DNA from 2 places in the Kitasatospora sp. NPDC058406 genome. Region 2 is predicted to be linked to the other one. Evidence: riboswitches for the same ligand, from Rfam matches in the RefSeq annotation. Region 2 holds a riboswitch; the other holds the start of a gene.
The links. A riboswitch is a leader RNA that binds a small molecule or an ion and turns the genes downstream of it on or off. The one in region 2 is predicted to bind glycine.
Positions count from the first base shown of each region.

Region 1: linked by a shared signal. The riboswitch ahead of gcvP (aminomethyl-transferring glycine dehydrogenase) and the one ahead of gcvT (glycine cleavage system aminomethyltransferase GcvT) in region 2 are both predicted to bind glycine.

Region 1 is NZ_JBHXKE010000364.1:532-6,446, reverse strand. Features, by position in the region: gene gcvP (aminomethyl-transferring glycine dehydrogenase) at 1-2,716, opposite strand, end outside; glycine riboswitch at 2,958-3,061, opposite strand; gene ACFWOG_RS38525 (DUF2382 domain-containing protein) at 3,283-4,611, shown strand; gene ACFWOG_RS38520 (MFS transporter) at 4,777-5,915, shown strand, end outside.
Region 2 is NZ_JBHXKE010000032.1:41,420-53,662, reverse strand. Features, by position in the region: gene ACFWOG_RS09430 (L-serine ammonia-lyase) at 1-881, opposite strand, end outside; gene glyA (serine hydroxymethyltransferase) at 1,028-2,296, opposite strand; gene gcvH (glycine cleavage system protein GcvH) at 2,430-2,810, opposite strand; gene gcvT (glycine cleavage system aminomethyltransferase GcvT) at 2,888-4,009, opposite strand; glycine riboswitch at 4,223-4,328, opposite strand; gene ACFWOG_RS09410 (enhanced serine sensitivity protein SseB) at 4,538-5,332, shown strand; gene ACFWOG_RS09405 (enhanced serine sensitivity protein SseB C-terminal domain-containing protein) at 5,484-6,416, shown strand; gene ACFWOG_RS09400 (ABC transporter permease) at 6,875-7,864, shown strand; gene ACFWOG_RS09395 (ABC transporter substrate-binding protein) at 7,921-9,690, shown strand; gene ACFWOG_RS09390 (ABC transporter permease) at 9,789-10,799, shown strand; gene ACFWOG_RS09385 (ABC transporter ATP-binding protein) at 10,796-11,878, shown strand; gene ACFWOG_RS09380 (dipeptide ABC transporter ATP-binding protein) at 11,913-12,243, shown strand, end outside.

The DNA.
Region 1 (5,915 bases), on a different contig from region 2:
CGTTGCGCAGCGGGTTGTCCTCCGCGGCCCACTCGCCCGAACCGACCTTCTCGACCTCGGCGCGGATCTCGATCATCGCGTCGCAGAAGCGGTCGATCTCGTGCAGGTCCTCGGACTCGGTCGGCTCGATCATCAGCGTGCCGGCCACCGGGAAGGACATGGTCGGCGCGTGGAAGCCGTAGTCGATCAGGCGCTTGGCGATGTCGTCCACCGTCACGCCGGTCTCCTTGGTGAGCGGGCGCAGGTCGATGATGCACTCGTGCGCCACCAGACCGCCGGGGCCGGTGTAGAGCACCGGGAAGTGCGGGGCCAGCCGCTTGGCGATGTAGTTGGCGTTCAGCACCGCGACCTGGGTGGCGCGCTTGAGGCCCTCGCCGCCCATCAGCCGGACGTACGCCCAGGAGATCGGCAGGATCGCCGCCGAGCCCCACGGCGCCGCCGAGATCGGGCCGACACCGGTGGCCGGGCCGGCCTCCTCCTGGAGCGGGTGGTTCGGCAGGTACGGCGCGAGGTGCGCGCGGACCGCCACCGGGCCGACGCCCGGGCCGCCGCCGCCGTGCGGGATGCAGAAGGTCTTGTGCAGGTTCAGGTGCGAGACGTCCGCGCCGAACTTGCCCGGCTTGGCCAGGCCGACCAGGGCGTTCAGGTTGGCCCCGTCGACGTACACCTGGCCACCGGCGTCGTGCACGGCCGCGCAGATGTCGGTGATCTCGGTCTCGTACACGCCGTGGGTCGACGGGTAGGTGACCATCAGCACGGCGAGGCTGTCGCGGTGCTGCTCGATCTTGGCCTTGAGGTCGGCCACGTCCACGTCGCCGTCGACCAGGGTCTTGACGACGACCACCCGCATGCCGGCCATCACCGCGGAGGCGGCGTTGGTGCCGTGCGCGGAGGACGGGATCAGGCAGACGTCACGCTGGGTGTCGCCGTTGGCGTGGTGGTAGGCGCGGACGGCCAGCAGGCCGGCCAGCTCGCCCTGGGAGCCGGCGTTCGGCTGGATGGAGACGGCGTCGTAGCCGGTCACCTCGACCAGCTGCTGCTCCAGCTGGCGGATCAGGGTGAGGAAGCCCGCGGCCTGGTCGACCGGCGCGAACGGGTGCAGCTGGCCGAACTCCGGCCAGGTCACCGGCTCCATCTCGGTGGTCGCGTTGAGCTTCATGGTGCAGGAGCCCAGCGGGATCATGCCCCGGTCCAGCGCGTAGTCACGGTCCGACAGGCGGCGCAGGTAGCGCAGCATGGCGGTCTCCGAGCGGTGGCTGTGGAAGACCGGGTGGGTCAGGTACTCGTCCTCGCGCAGCAGGGCGGCGGGCAGCGCGTCGGCGCCCTCCGCCACCTCGACGCCCTCGACGCCGAACGCGGCCCAGACCGCCGCCAGGTGCTCGCGGGTGGTGGTCTCGTCGGTGGAGGCCGAGATCCGGTCCTCGCCGTCCTGGTAGACGTTGACGCCGTTCGCGCGGGCGGCGGCGGCGATCTCCGCGGCACGGCCGGGGACGACGGCGGTGACGGTGTCGAAGAACTCGCCGTGCAGCAGCTCGACGCCGCCTGCCGTCAGGCCCTCGGCCAGCGCGGCGGCGTAGCGGTGGGTGCGGCGGGCGATGTCGGCCAGACCGTCCGGACCGTGGTAGACCGCGTACATCGAGGCCATGACGGCGAGCAGCACCTGGGCGGTGCAGATGTTGCTGGTGGCCTTCTCGCGGCGGATGTGCTGCTCACGGGTCTGCAGCGCCAGGCGGTAGGCGCGGTTGCCGTCGACGTCGACGGAGACGCCGACCAGGCGGCCGGGCAGCGAGCGGGCGTACTCGGCACGCACCGAGAGGTAGCCGGCGTGCGGGCCGCCGAAGCCCATCGGCACGCCGAACCGCTGCGAGGTGCCGCAGGCGATGTCGGCGCCGAGCGCGCCCGGGGACTTGAGCAGGGTGAGCGCCAGCAGGTCGGCGGCGACGGCGACGATCGCGCCGAGGCCGTGGGCCTGCTCGATCAGGGGGGTGAGGTCGCGGACGACACCGGTGGCGCCGGGGTACTGGAGCAGCACGCCGAAGACGCCGCGCTCCGCGATCTCGGCCGGGATGCCCTCGGACAGGTCGGCGACGACGACCTCGACGCCGGTCGGCACGGCACGGGTGTTGATGACCGCGGTGGTCTGCGGAAGCGTCTCGGCGTCGACCAGGAAGACACCGCCCTTGACCTTGGTGACGCGGCGGGCGAGCGCCATCGCCTCGGCGGCCGCGGTGCCCTCGTCCAGCAGGGAGGAACCGGAGGTGGGCAGGCCGGTCAGGTCGGAGACGATGGTCTGGAAGTTGAGCAGCGCCTCCAGCCGGCCCTGCGAGATCTCCGGCTGGTACGGGGTGTAGGCGGTGTACCAGGCCGGGTTCTCCAGCACGTTGCGCAGGATCACCGGCGGCGTGAAGGTGCCGTAGTAGCCCAGGCCGATCATCGGCTGGAGCACCTGGTTGCGGTCGGCCAGTTCGCGCAGCTCGGCGAGGACCTGCGCCTCGCTGCGGCCTGCGGGCAGGTCGAGCGCGGTGATGGAGCGGATCGCCTCGGGGACGGCGGCCGTGGCCAGCTCGTCCAGCGAGCCGTACCCGACCTGGGCCAGCATCTTCTCCTGCGCTGCGGCGTCGGGGCCGATGTGGCGGTTCTCGAAGGGGCTGGCCTGTTCGAGCTCGGTGAGGGTCGCGGGGGTGGTGGGGCGTCCCGAGTTCGGCTGGGCGTTCATGGTGGTCGAGGCCTCCTGGTCACGGACCGGCGGGGGTGCGCACGCCGGACGGCTTCGCCGCTGCGGAGAACAGCGGAGCGGCCTGGGCGGACGAACCCGACAGGCCTCCCCCTCTGTCATCGGGACCTGAGAGCTTCACCCGCGCGGGGGCACGGTGGGCGCCCCGCCGGCTTGCACCGTCGGTGAGGGTGGGGTCCGACGGCTCCCTCGCCGACGGTCCTGCCCTGCTTTCCAGAGTGACCTAGCCCACACGGTACGGATGCCTGAGAGATTCCGGGGAGGAGTTGCTCCTTCGGCGCCCCGACCAGCGGTTTCGACTGTCGGGGACTCTCCCGAGCGGGCTCGGCGGTCGCGCCCAGGGTACCAGCGGGAGGCCGCCCGATCACGGGTGCGTCAGGTCACTCGGCCCGTTGGGCCGTGACCCGGACGGACGACGGCCCGGCCCGTCCGGCCCCGTCCCGGTCGCGGACGTCCGGTTCATGGCTTTTGGTGTGAAGTGGCGGACAGGACGGGCGGGCCGGCCGCCGTCCTGCGGGAGCCGCAGGACGAGCGCACTGGAGGAAAGAGTGCAGACCGATATCGACCCCCGGGACCTCATCGGCCACAAGGCGGTCGACCGCAACGGAGACAAGATCGGCACCGTCGACGAGGTGTACCTGGACGACGCGACCGGCCGGCCCGAGTGGGCCGCCGTCCGGACCGGCATCTTCGGCCGGGACGCCTTCGTCCCCCTGACCACGAGCGAGTTCTCCGGCGACGAGCTGCGGGTGCCGTACGACAAGTCGCTGGTGAAGGAGTCGCCCGACTTCGGCGTGGGCCAGCACCTGTCCCCGGCGCAGGAGCTCCAGCTCTACCGCTACTACGGACTGGACACGACGCTGGACGGGCAGCCGTCGGCGGGCGACGGCCCCGGCTCGGGTTCCGAGCCGGCCGACCTCGACTTCGGCACGACGGCGTCGAACGGCACCCCTGCGGACACGCCCTCGTCGAACGGCACCCCCGGCACCACCGCCTCGAACGGCACGCCCCTCGCGGGCGTCGCCGGAACGGCGGGCGCCGCAGCCGCGGCCGCAGCGGCCGCGCGGAGCCGGCCGGCCACGCCGTCCGCCGCCGCCCCGGCCAAGTCGCTCACCTTCCACACGGCCGCCGCCGCGGCCACCACCACTCCGGCAGCCGGTTCCGGCAAGCCGGCCGACCCCGTCACGGAGGCCAACGTGCGGACCCTCGCCACCCCCACGCCCGCCGCGGCGCCGCCGGCTTCCACCGCGGCGACCGCCCCGGCCGCCGAGCCGCGCCCGCAGTCCGCGCAGCCCGCCCCGGCCAACGGCACCCCGCCGGCGGCCTCGCAGCCCTCGCCCTCGCAGGCCACGCCGTCCGCCACCGGCACCTCGCGCTCCGCCGACGGTGCGGTCGCGTCCACGCCCGGCGGCCCGGTGGAGATCACCTGCCGCGAGGAGCGGCTGGACGTCACGACCGAGTGGCACGTCGTGGGCACGGCCAAGCTGCGCAAGTACGTGACCAGCGAGCCGGTCGAGCGCCGGGTCCCGGTGGTCCGCGAACGGGTCCGGGTCGAGCGGATGCCGGTCGGCGAGGCCGAGCGGGCCGCGCTCAGCGAGAAGGACATCGCCGAGGCGGTGGAGGAGGTCACCCTGCGCGAGGAGCGCCCGGTGGTCCGCAAGTACCTCGCGCCGATCGAGCGGGTCCGTCTGGTGGTGGAGCGGTACACCGCCGAGGAGGTGATCCGCGACGAGCTGCGGCGCGAGCACGTCGAGGTCCACGACACCACCGGGACGGCCTCGAACCCCCCGGTCTCCGCCTCCGCCCCGTCGCCCGGGCCCGCCTCCCCCGCCCCCGACGAGCCGGCCCGCCCACTCCCGCTCAGGCCCCTGGTCTGACACCCGAGCCCGCTGGGCCCCGGCCGATCCGGCCGGGGCCCTGCGGCGTTCCACGGCGCGAACCCTTCGACTTTGCCAAGGCTTAACCCATGGATATTTGACACTCTGAAGTATCTCCCTGCATGGTTACTTCAGTTCATTCACTATGTACGGGAGGAAGCAACCGTGAGTGAGGCACCACAGCCCACCGTCGCGGCCGAGAAGCAGAGCAGCGCCCGGGTCCTGCCGGCCCTCATCCTGGCGATGCTGTCGTTCAGCGTGGTGCAGACCGCGGTCGTCCCGATCCTGCCCTCGCTCGCCAAGGAACTGAACGTCTCCGGTTCCAGCATCACCTGGCTGATGACGGCCAACCTGCTCTCCGCCGCCGTGCTCACCCCCCTCCTCGGCCGCTTCGGCGACCTGCGCGGCCGCAAGCCGATGCTGCTGATCTCGCTGGCCGGTCTGGCCGCGGGCTCCGCGCTCGCCGTCACCACCCACTCCTTCACCTGGCTGGTCCTCGCCCGCGTCCTTCAGGGCGCCGGCGGTGGCGTGCTCCCGCTGGCGATCAGCATCGTCCGCGACGAGCTCCCCAAGCAGAAGGTGACCGGCGGCGTCGCCGCCATCAGCGCCTCGATGGGTGTCGGCAGCGGCCTCGGCCTGGTCGCCACCGGTCTGCTCCTGGAGCACTGGAGCTACAAGTCCATCTTCTGGATGGGCCTCTTCTTCGGCCTGCTCGCGATCGCCCTGGTCGCCGTCCGGGTGCCCACCGACCCGGTCACGGACAAGGAGGGCGGCGCCGACCCGCTCGGTGCGATCACCCTGGCCGGCTGGCTCTCCGCCCTGCTGGTCGCGGTCAGCCAGGGCAACACCTGGGGCTGGACCTCGACCCGGACGCTCGGCCTGTTCGCCGTCGCCGCCGTGGTCGCCCTGATCTGGGGAGTCATCGAGGTCAAGGTCAAGCACCCGCTGGTCGACATGACGATGATGTCCCGCCCGGCCGTCGCCTTCACCAACCTGGCCGGCCTGCTGATCGGCTTCGGCATGTACGGCTCGTTCATGGTGATCAGCAACTTCGCCCAGACCCCGGAGAAGCTCGCGCACTACGGCTTCACCGCCACCGTGCTGCACGCCGGTGTGATGCTGCTGCCGTCCGCCCTCGGCTCGATGGTCGCCGCCCCGCTCGGCGCCGTGCTGATCGCCCGCCGCGGGCCGCGCCTGCCGCTGGTCCTCGGCGGTGTCCTCGGCGCCGTCGCGATGGCCTACCTGGCCGTCCGGCACAGCCACGAGGCGGACATCTACCTCTCCTCGGCGATCTTCGGCCTCGG
Region 2 (12,243 bases):
ATGATGCCGGCCGCACCGTTGGTGGGGGCGGTGACGACGCGGCGGCCGGAGGCGTTCTCCTCGTTGACCGCCATCGCGTACAGCGTCACCCACTCCATCGCGTTGGCCGGGCCGATGCCCTCGGCGCGCAGCGCGCGGGCCCCGGAGGCGGCCCGCCGGCGGACCTTGAGGCCGCCGGGGAGTATCCCCTCGCGGGACATGCCGGCCCGGACGGACTCCTGCATGACGCGCCAGATCTCCAGCAGCCCGGAGCGGATCTCCTCCTCGGTCCGCCAGGCCTTCTCGTTCTCCAGCATCAGGCCGGAGATGGACAGGCCGGTCTCCCGGCTGAGCCGGAGCAGCTCGTCGCCGGTGCGGAAGGGGTACTTCAGCGCGGTGTCGTCGGGCTTGACCCGCTCCGCGCCGATCGCGTCCTCGTCGACGACGAAGCCGCCGCCGACCGAGTAGTAGGTCTTCTCCAGCAGGGTGGAACCGTCCGCGCGGAAGGCCCAGACGGTCATGCCGTTGGCGTGGTAGGGCAGCGAGCGGCGGCGGTGCAGGACCAGCTGGCTGTCGGGGTCGAAGTCGATGGCGTGGGTGCCGAGCAGGTTGAGCCGCTTCTCGGCCTTGATCCGCTCGACGTCCCGGTCCGCCTGGTCGACGTCGACGGTGCGGGGGGAGTTGTTCTCCAGGCCGAGCAGGACGGCCTTCGGGGTGCCGTGGCCGTGACCGGTCGCGCCGAGCGACCCGTACAGCTCGGCGCGGACGGCCGCCACCTCGGTCAGCAGGCCCTCCGACTTCAGGCGGCGGGCGAACATCCGGGCGGCGCGCATCGGGCCGACGGTGTGGGAGCTGGACGGGCCGATGCCGATGGAGAAGAGGTCGAAGACGCTGATGGCCACGGAGGGACGTCCTTGTCTGGTCTCGTGGGATGAGCAGGCGGGCGGGTGCTGACACGGGACGGGGCACCGCGCGCACTCTCCAGTGTGCGCGGTGCCCCGGAATCCCTGGTGGACCGGCGGGGTGAGGCCGGTCACCTGCACCCGAACTACAGGTTCGGGTAGAGCGGGTACTTGTCGGCCAGCGCGGTGACGCGGGCCTTCAGCGAGGCGGCGACGGTCTCGTCGTAGGCCGGCTTCAGGGCCTCGGCGATGATGTCGGCGACCTCGCGGAAGTCCTCGGCCTGGAAGCCGCGGGTGGCGAGAGCCGGGGTGCCGATCCGCAGGCCGGAGGTCACCATCGGCGGGCGCGGGTCGTTCGGGACGGCGTTGCGGTTGACGGTGATGCCGACCTCGTGCAGACGGTCCTCGGCCTGCTGGCCGTCGAGCTGGCTGTTGCGCAGGTCGACCAGGACGAGGTGGACCTCGGTGCCGCCGGAGAGCACGGACGCACCGGCCTCGGCGACGTCGTCCCGGAGCAGGCGCTCGGCGAGGATCCTGGCGCCGTCGAGGGTGCGCTGCTGGCGCTCCTTGAACTCCTCCGAGGCGGCGACCTTGAAGGCGACGGCCTTGCCGGCGATGACGTGCTCCAGCGGGCCGCCCTGCTGGCCGGGGAAGACCGCGGAGTTGATCTTCTTGGCCCACTCGGCCTTGGAGAGGATGACGCCGCCGCGCGGGCCGCCCAGGGTCTTGTGGGTGGTGGTGGTGACCACGTCCGCGTACGGCACCGGGTTGGGGTGCAGACCGGCGGCGACCAGGCCGGCGAAGTGCGCCATGTCGACCATGAGCAGCGCGCCGACCTCGTCGGCGACCCGGCGGAACGCGGCGAAGTCGAGCTGGCGCGGGTAGGCGGACCAGCCGGCGATGATCAGCTTCGGCTGGTGCTCCTTGGCGAGGCGCTCGACCTCGGCCATGTCGACCCGGCCGGTCTTGTCGTCGACGTGGTAGGCGGCCACGTTGTAGAGCTTGCCGGAGAAGTTGATCTTCATGCCGTGGGTCAGGTGACCGCCGTGGGCCAGGGACAGACCCAGGATGGTGTCGCCCGGCTGGATCAGCGCGAACATCGCGGCGGCGTTGGCCTGCGCGCCGGAGTGCGGCTGGACGTTGGCGTGCTCGGCGCCGAACAGGGCCTTGATCCGGTCGATCGCGATCTGCTCGACCACGTCGACGTGCTCGCAGCCACCGTAGTAGCGGCGGCCGGGGTAGCCCTCGGCGTACTTGTTGGTCAGGACCGAACCCTGGGCCTCCATGACCGCCACCGGGGCGAAGTTCTCGGAGGCGATCATCTCCAGGGTGGTCTGCTGGCGGTGCAGCTCGGCGTCGACCGCGGCGGCGATCTCCGGGTCGAGGGCGTGCAGGGACTGGTTCAGAACCGTCATGGTGGGGTCTTCCCGGGAGGAGAGAAGGAGAGCCGCGCGCGGCGCCCCCGCGGGGGCGGCGACGGGCGACGGGAGGGCGAAGCCGGTGGGCGCGGGGCGGGCCGCCGCGCTGCGGCCCCCCCCCACGGGTGGCTCAGGCCGAGGGGTTGGTGAGCGCGGTGTACTCGTCCGCGCTCAGCAGCTCGTCGGTGGACTCGACGCGCACCTTGAACAGCCAGCCGCCGTCGAAGGGCTCGCCGTTCACCAGGGCGTTGTCGTCCAGGACGGCCTGGTTGACCTCGGTGATCTCGCCGGTCACCGGCGAGTAGAGGTCGCTCACCGACTTGGTGGACTCCAGCTCACCGCAGGTCTCACCGGCGGTCACGGTGTCGCCGACCTCGGGCAGCTGCACGTAGACGATGTCACCGAGGGCGTCGGCCGCGTGCTTGGTGATGCCGACCGTGGAGACGCCGTCCTCGGCGACGGTCAGCCACTCGTGCTCCTTGGTGTACTGCAGGTGCTGGGGGTTGCTCATGACGTCATTCTCCAGGATGGGAAGCGGGTACGACGAAGCGGCCCGGTGGGCGGGCATGCCTCGGGAAGGGGAAGGGGTCAGCGGGCGCGCTTGTAGAACGGCAGCGCCACGACCTGGACGGGCTCGTGCTTGCCGCGCACGTCCACCGCGACGGTGGTGCCGGGGGCGGCGTGCGCCGCGTCCACGTAGGCGATCGCGATCGGCTTGCCCAGGGTGGGGGAGGGGGCGCCGGAGGTGATCCGGCCGATCGGCTCGCCGTCGGCGGAGACCACGCTGTACTCGGCGCGCGGGACGCGCTTGCCCTCGGAGACCAGGCCGACCAGCACCCGCGGCGGGTTGGCCTCGGCCGCGGCGGCGGCCTTCTCCAGCGCCTTGCGGCCGATGAACGCGCCCTCGTTGGTGGTCTTGTCGAAGCGGACGACCCGGCCCAGGCCGGCGTCGAACGGGGTCAGCTCGGTGGACAGCTCGTGGCCGTACAGCGGCATGCCGGCCTCCAGGCGCAGCGTGTCGCGGCAGGAGAGACCGCACGGGACCAGGCCGCGGTCGGCGCCGGCCGCGGTCAGCGACTGCCAGATCTGCTCGGCGTCGCCCGGGTGGCAGAAGATCTCGAAGCCGTCCTCACCGGTGTAGCCCGTGCGGGCGAGCAGCACGTCGCGGCCGGCCACCTGGGCCGGGAGGATCGCGTAGTACTTCAGGCCGGGCAGGTCGGCGTCGGTGGTGTCGGCCAGGATGCCGGTGGCCTCCGGGCCCTGCACGGCGATCAGCGCGTAGGTGTCGCGGTCGTCGGTGACGACGGCGTCGAAGCCCTTGGCGCGGGCGATCAGCTCGTCCAGCACCAGCTGGGCGTTGGAGGCGTTGGCGACGACCAGGAACGCGTCCTCGCGCAGGCGGTAGACGATCAGGTCGTCCAGGATGCCGCCGTCCTCGGCACAGATCATGGTGTAGCGGGCGCGCAGCACGCCGAGCGCGGAGACGAAGCCGACCAGCGCGTGGTCCAGCATCTCGCCGGCCTGCGGGCCGGTGACGGTGATCTCGCCCATGTGGGAGAGGTCGAAGAGGCCGGCCCTGGTGCGGACGGCGAGGTGCTCCTCGCGCTCGCTCCCGTAGCGCAGCGGCATGTCCCAGCCGGCGAAGTCGGTCATGGTCGCGCCGAGGGCGCGGTGCAGCGCGTCGAGCGCGGTCAGGCGGAGGGACGACATGGCCAGGAACTCCTCGGTCGGGGCACTCAGGGGTGCACGCGCCGGAGCCGGCCCTGCTCGGGACCGACCCTGCGCGCGGGCATGCGGCGGCTGGGCCTCCCCATCTGTCGTCGAACCTGAGAGCTTCACCGCGCGCTGTCCTACGGGAACAGCATGGCGGCTTGCACCGTGGGTGGGCGTACGGCAGGGCCGTGCGCCGCTTTCCAGATGTGCCTAACCCGTGCGGTAGGGGTGCCTGAGAGATTCCGGGGAGGACTTGCTCCTTCGGCGCCGGCTGTGCCACCAGACGGGGCACTCCGGACTCTCCCGCGCGGGTTCGAGCGGCCGGTATGGAGTTAGGGGCCTCGGTGGGAATACACCCGAGACGCGGACATCATGGCACGTCCGCCCGGATGAGGGGAGAGGGGGAGGGGCCGGGCCGGGGGATCCGGCCACCGGGGAGCCCGGCGCCGGGGCGCTCCGGAGCAGGGCCGGGGCGGTGCCCGCTAGGCTGCGGGCGTCGGCGAGCGGAGGGCGGTACAGCGGCGCATGGGGAACCCGGTGGAGCAGCAGCAGGGGTGGGGCGGCCAGGAGCCGGTGCCGCCGGGCGGCGGATGGCCGGCCAACGAGCTGGAGCAGGTGCTCACCGCCGCGCTCGGTGATCCGGGGGCGACCCCCCGGGTGATCGAGGTGCTGGCCCGCAGCCAGGTGTGGATCCCGCTGCCGGCCGGCGGCGACCCGCAGGGGCAGTCGCTGGACCTCCCGGTCGTCGAGCTGGCCGGCGACCCGTACGTGCCGGTGTTCTCCTCGCAGGAGGTGTTCGTCCAGCAGGCGCCGGGGATGGCCTTCGCGGTCGCGCCGATGTGGGAGTTCGCCCGGGGCCTGCCGCTGGGCGTGGGGGTCGCGGTCAACCCGGAGGCGGCGGTGGGCATCCCGGTGCCGCCGGAGGGCGTGGCCGAACTGCGCCGCGGGCCGCGCGAGGACCGCTGGGAGGCCGGGGACGCGCCGTCCGGCGGCCGGGTGGCGCTGCGCGAGCCGGTGCCGGGCGAGGACCCGGAGCCGTTCCTGGCCGCCTGCCGGAACGAGCTGTTCGCCCTGCCGGGGGTGTTGACCGCGCGGCGGGCACTGGCCAGTGTGGAGGGCGAGCCCACCGTGATGTTCGTGGGCGTCCAGCTCGATCCGTCGGCCCCGGCCGACCCGGGGGCGGTCAACGAGGCGCTGGGGCGCGCGCTGGGAACCGCGCCGCTGCCCGGCGGCGTCCACCTCGTACTGCTCGACCTCGCGGACGACCCGGTGGTCGACTGGATGCTGAACCGGGTCGCCCCTTTCTACGTACGGGGTTGATCCGGCCCCCGGCCGCGGTCGGGCGGGGGAGCGGTGCGCACCCTGGCACGTCGGCGTGGCGGTGGTCGGCGGCGCCCCATAGGGTGCGTCCTGGCGGCCGCGGGGCCGCCGGTGGCAGACGAGGAACGAAGAGGCGCAGCGAGGTGGGCGCATGAGTGCGGGAGCGGTAGCGGGCGGTGCACCGGGGCCCTGGGGCCAGGCACCCACCGGACGTCCGGATCAGGGCGCGCTGGAGCGCGCCCTGCGCGAGGTGGCGCCGGAGCGCTACGAGGCGTACGAGACGCTGCTGCACGCGCTGGCCGAGGGGCAGGTCTGGATGCTCCTCTGGCACGGTACGCCGGGCAGCGCGGACGCCCAGTACGGGAACATGGAGATCAGCGGCCACGGCTACGCGCCGGCCGTGACCTCGCCCGAGCAGTTGACGGCGTCCGGCTGGGCCCGGGCGCACGAGGTGATCTCCGGCCGGGAGATCGCCGCCTCGCTGTTCCGGACCCGCTGGGGGCTCTGGCTGAACCCGCACGCGCCGGGTGGCGGTGTCGGGGTGCCCTGGGCGGACCTGCGCCGGGTCGCGGCGGGGCTGGACCGGCTGCCGGCCGGTCCGTTGAAGCTGAGCGAGCCGCAGGTGCCGGCGCAGCAGTTCTTCGCGCTGCTGGAGCGCCAGGCGGTCGAGGTGCGGGCGGTGCGGGCGCTGCGCCGGGCCTGGGTGCGCCCGACGGTGGGCGAGCCGTACCTGGCCATCGGCCTTGAGCTGTACGAGAGTTCGCCGCCCACGGTGGAGGCCGTGCGAGCGCTGATGCAGCGGGCGATCGCGGTCGCGCCGGAGGGCCTGGCCGTCTCGACGGTGGCGATGGCGGACGAGTTCGACCCGGTGGCGCTCTGGATGCGGGCCAACGCGCGCCCGTTCTACGACCGGGAGGCGGCCGGGACGGGCCGCCCGCAGGGGCCGTACCCGCCGGTGCCGCCGCCGCCCTACGCCTCGCAGCAGGGGCCCGGCTACGGCTACGGCACGCACCCGCCCGCGCCGGGCTGGCCGGGGCAGCAGCCGCCGCCCCAGCAGCCGTGGCCCGGCTACCCCGGGCGCTGAGCCGCCAAACGCAATAGCAACGTTCCTTTTCCGGAACCGGTCTGACGACAAGTCAGGCCGGTTCCGACGTTTTCCGGACGAACTTCCCGAAGTCGGTGGCCATCATCTTGACATGGCTGTTACAGCTGTGTGAAGAGGGATATACCGGGGATCAGGGAGGTGCATGGGCGCAGATCACAGTTGGGCATCTGTCGGTTGTCAGGGCTGGCGCAAGCCAGTTCGGATGGCAGAGAGTTCTGCAACAGCCGCCGCGCGTGGTTGGCGCCTCACAAAGGCGAACGCGCTGACGGACCGCAATATCCACGTGATGCCCATGCCGCGTGGCAGCAGTACTGAGCACGCCGTACCGCTGGGAACACCGCACTCCGCATGCCCGCACGTCCGCACCAGCCGTACCGCCGATCCCGGCGTCCGGCACCCGTGGGCCGGCCACCGTCGGCGAGGGGACCGAACTGACCATGACCGCACCCGTCAAGACCGCCGGCAACGCTCCGGAGGCAGCAGCCGCCGCGAGCCCGGCCAACAAGATCGAGGGCCGCTCGCTCGGCCGGATCGCCTGGACCCGCTTCAAGCGGGACAAGGCCGCCGTCGCAGGCGGCGTCGTCGTGATCCTGCTGATCCTGCTCGCCGTGCTGGCCAAGCCGATCGAATCGGTCTTCGGCCTCGACCCCGACGCGCTCAACCAGGACCTGCTGGACGCCAACCTCGGCGGCCTGCCGCTGGGCGACTGGGGCGGGATGAGCTGGGACCACCCGCTCGGTGTCGACCCCCTGCAGGGCCGTGACCTGCTCTCCCGCGTCATCGAGGGCTCCTGGGTCTCCCTGCTGGTCGCCTTCGGCGCGACCCTCCTGTCCAACACCATCGGCACCGTGCTCGGCGTGATGGCCGGCTACTACGGCGGGTGGGTGGACACCCTGATCAGCCGGGTGATGGACGTCTTCCTCGCCTTCCCGCTGCTGCTCTTCGCCATCGCGATCTCCGCCTCGCTCCAGGGCGGCGCGTTCGGCCTGCACGGCCTCCCGCTGCACATCGCCGTGCTGATCTTCGTGATCGGCTTCTTCAACTGGCCCTACATGGGCCGGATCGTGCGCGGCCAGACCCTCTCGCTGCGCGAGCGCGAGTTCGTCTACGCGGCCCGCAGCCTCGGCGCGCGGGGTCCGTTCATCCTGTTCAAGGAGCTCCTGCCGAACCTGGTCGGTCCGATCCTGGTCTACTCGACCCTGCTGATCCCGACCAACATCCTCTTCGAGGCGGGCCTCAGCTTCCTCGGCGTCGGCATCCAGGCACCCCAGGCCTCCTGGGGCGGGATGCTCAACGACGCGATCCAGTACTACCAGGTGGACCCCCAGTACATGGTGGTCCCCGGTATGGCGATCTTCCTGACGGTGCTCGCCTTCAACCTGCTCGGCGACGGGCTCCGTGACGCCCTCGATCCCAAGAGCAACTGACCCAGCGTCAGGACCCTCCGTTCGGCCACCACTTCCTCAAGGGGTTGATCCCACCCATGCGCAGGTCCCGTACCGTCGCACTGACCGCCGCAGCTGCCGCCGCGGTCCTGGTCGTCACCGGCTGTTCGTCGAGCTCCAAGAGCGACGACGCCAAGTCCACCGCCACCGGTAGCTCCGCGGCCGGCGGTGCCTCCGGCGCCGACGCGGCCACCAAGGGCATCGTCAACGCCTCGGACAAGAAGGGCGGCACCGTCACGTACGAGATGCGTGGCACGCCGGACTCGCTGGACCCGGGCAACACGTACTACGCGTACATCTACAACTTCTCCCGCCTGTACGGGCGTCCGCTCACCACCTTCCAGCCGGACGGCCAGAAGCTCGTCCCGGACCTGGCCGAGTCGCTCGGCCAGGCCAGCGCGGACGGCCTGTCCTGGACGTACAAGCTGCGCGCGGGCCTGAAGTACGAGGACGGCACGCCGATCACGTCCAAGGACGTCAAGTACGCGGTGCTGCGCTCCAACTACGCGCCGGAGGTCAACTCCAACGGCCCGACGTACTTCAAGGAGATGCTGGTCGACAACGAGACGCCGTACCAGGGTCCGTACAAGGACAAGGAAGGCGACCTCAAGTCCATCGAGACGCCGGACGACCAGACCATCGTCTTCCACCTGAAGCACGCCTTCGCGGACTTCGACTACCTGGTCTCCGCCCCGCAGACGGTGCCGGTCCCGAAGGACAAGGACACCGGCTCCAACTACGTGAAGCACGTCATCTCCTCGGGCACCTACAAGTTCGAGAGCTACGAGGACGGCAAGCAGGCGGTCCTGGTCCCGAACACCAACTGGGACAAGAGCACCGACCCGATCCGCAAGCAGCTGCCGGACAAGATCGTGCTCAAGATGAACATCGAGCAGTCCACGATCGACAAGGACCTGCTCGCCGGGAACGCCCAGGTCGACCTGGTCGGCGCCGGCGTCGACCAGCAGACCCAGGCGAAGATCCTCCAGGACCCGAAGCTCAAGGCCTCCACCGACAACGCCTACGGCGGCCGTCTGGTCTACACCGCGATCAACTCCAAGGTCGCGCCGTTCGACAACGTCGAGTGCCGCAAGGCCGTCCAGTACGCCATCGACAAGGTCTCGGTGCAGACCGCGATCGGCGGCCCGATCCGCGGCGCGGTCGCCAACACCGTGCTGCCGCCGGACATCCCGGGTCACGAAGACTTCAACACCTACCAGACCAAGGACAACAAGGGCGACGAGGCCAAGGCCAAGGACGCCCTGAAGGCCTGCGGCAAGCCCGGCGGCTTCGACACCGTCATCACCGCGCGCACCGAGCGCGGCCCGGAGATCGCCGCCGCGACCTCGATCCAGGCCGCGCTGAAGAAGGTCGGGATCAACGCCGAGATCCAGCAGTACCCGCAGGGCAAGTACCTCTCCGACCACGTCGGTGTCCCGGCGTTCAACAAGGAGAAGAACGTCGGCCTGATGATGATGCAGTGGGGCTCCGACTGGCCGACCGGCTACGGCTTCCTGCAGCAGATCGTCGACGGCCGCTCGATCAAGGCCTCCGGCAACAGCAACCTCGCCGAGCTGAACGACCCCGAGGTCAACAAGCTGATCGACGACGCCGCGGTCAACACCGACAAGGCGGCCCGCGAGAAGATCTACGCCCAGATCGACAAGAAGGTCATGGACGCGGCCGTCTACGTCCCGCTGACCTACTTCAAGGTCTTCCTGTACCGCCCGGACAGCGCGACCAACCTCGTCTCCACGCCGGCCTTCTCGGGTGAGTACGACTACCTGAACATCGGCACCACCAAGTAAGAGCCTGGCTCCGCATCCCTGAAGGCAGGTGAAGGCAGCGGCGCCCGCCGTCGTCCGGAGGATCCCGGACGGCGGCGGGCCGCCGGAGCCGCCCAACTGTGTTTGCCTACATCATCCGCAGGACGCTGGCCGCCGCGGTGCTGCTGCTGGTGGTCAGCGCGGTCACCTTCGCGATCTTCTTCCTGCTCCCGCGTCTGGCCGGCGAGACCACCGACCAGCTCGCCGCCCAGTACATCGGGAAGAACCCGTCCCCCGAGGCGATCGCGGCGGTCAAGAAGAACCTCGGGTTCGACCAGCCGCTGTACACCCAGTACTGGAACTTCCTGAAGGCGCTGGTCGCCGGTGCCGAGTACAACTTCGGCCCTGACCCCGCCACCTGCCACGTGCCGTGCTTCGGCTACTCGTTCAAGAACCACCTGGAGGTCTGGCCGGAGCTCACCAAGCGCATCCCGGTCACCATCTCCCTGGCCATCGGCGCCGCCGTCATCTGGCTCGTCTCCGGCGTCACCACCGGCGTGATCTCCGCGCTCAAGCCGAAGTCGATCTTCGACCGGCTCTCCATGGGCGTCGCCCTGGCGGGCGTCTCGCTGCCGGTCTTCTTCACCGGTGCGCTGCTGCTCACGCTCTTCAGCTACGAGTGGCCGATCCTGGACAACCTCCAGTACACCAACTTCACCGACGACCCGCTGATGTGGGCGCGCAACCTGATCCTGCCGTGGATCTCCCTCGCCTTCCTGTACTCCGCGCTCTACGCCCGGCTCACCCGCGCGGGCATGCTGGAGACGATGAGCGAGGACTACATCCGCACCGCCCGGGCCAAGGGCCTGGCCGAGCGGAAGGTGGTCGTCCGGCACGGCCTGCGGGCCGCGCTCACCCCGGTCGTCACCATCTTCGGCATGGACCTCGGCCTGCTCCTCGGTGGCGCGCTCATCACCGAGCAGGTCTTCTCGCTCCAGGGCGTCGGCTTCTTCGCGGTCTCCGCGATCAAGGACAACGACCTGCCGAAGATCCTCGGCGTCACCCTGCTCGCCGCGTTCTTCATCGTCCTGTGCAACCTCGTGGTTGACCTCCTGTACGCCCTTGTCGACCCCCGGGTGAGGCTGTCGTGACCGAGCTCCAGAAGACCGCGGCACCCGAGGCCGCCCCGACCGGGTCCGCCCCGACGGGGGATGCCTTCCTCTCCGTCCGGGACCTGCGGATCCACTTCGACACCGACGACGGCCTGGTCCGCTCGGTCGACGGGGTCAGCTTCGACCTCAGCAAGGGGCGGACCCTCGGCATCGTCGGCGAGTCCGGCTCCGGCAAGTCCGTCACCTCGCTCGGCATCATGGGCCTGCACCGCTCCAAGCGGGCCCGGATCGGCGGCGAGATCTGGCTGGACGGCGAGGAACTGGTCGCGGCCGGCCCGGACCGGGTCCGCCAGCTGCGCGGCCGCCAGATGGCGATGATCTTCCAGGACCCGCTCACCGCGATGCACCCGTACTACACGGTCGGGCAGCAGATCGTCGAGGCCTACCGGGTGCACCACCCGCGGGCCACCAAGAGGCAGGCGCGGGCCCGCGCGGTCGAGATGCTCGACCGGGTCGGCATCCCGCAGCCCGACCGCCGGGTCGACGACTACCCGCACCAGTTCTCCGGCGGCATGCGCCAGCGCGCGATGATCGCCATGGCCCTGGTCAACGACCCCTCGCTGCTGATCGCCGACGAGCCCACCACCGCCCTGGACGTCACCGTCCAGGCGCAGATCCTGGACCTCATCCGCGACCTCCAGGAGGAGTTCGGCTCCGCCGTCATCATCATCACCCACGACCTCGGGGTGGTCGCCGAGCTCGCCGACGACATCCTCGTCATGTACGGCGGCAAGTGCGTCGAACGCGGCCCGGCCGAGACCCTCTTCGACGCGCCCGAACACCCCTACACCTGGGGCCTGTTGGGCTCGATGCCGCGCCTCGACCGGGAGCTCCAGGACCGGCTCGTCCCGGTCAGGGGCACCCCGCCCAGCCTCATCAACGTGCCGTCCGGCTGCGCCTTCCACCCGCGCTGCCCGTACGCCGAGCTGACCGGCGGGCGCTCGGCCGGCGAGGTCCCGGTGCTCACCGAGGCCGCGGCCGGACACCACGCCGCCTGCCACCTCGCGACCGCCGACCGGCACCGCATCTTCACCGAAGAGATCGCGCCCCGACTGTGAGCCCCGCCCCGTACCACCTCTCTGGAGAGAACCGATGACGGACACTCAGGCGGCGGCCATCCCTTCTCCCGCACCCGCCCCCGACCGGGAGCCGCTGCTCCGGGTGGCCGGCCTGACCCGGCACTTCCCGATCCACGGCGGCCTGCTGCGGCGCCAGACCGGCGCCGTCCGCGCGGTCGACGGCATCGACTTCACGGTCAACGCCGGTGAGACCCTGGGCGTCGTCGGCGAGTCCGGCTGCGGCAAGTCCACGATGGGCCGGCTGGTCACCCGGCTCGACGAACCCACCGGCGGGACGATCGAGTTCGAGGGCACCGACATCACCCACCTGGGCGTCGGCGCGATGCGGCCGCTCCGCCGTGACA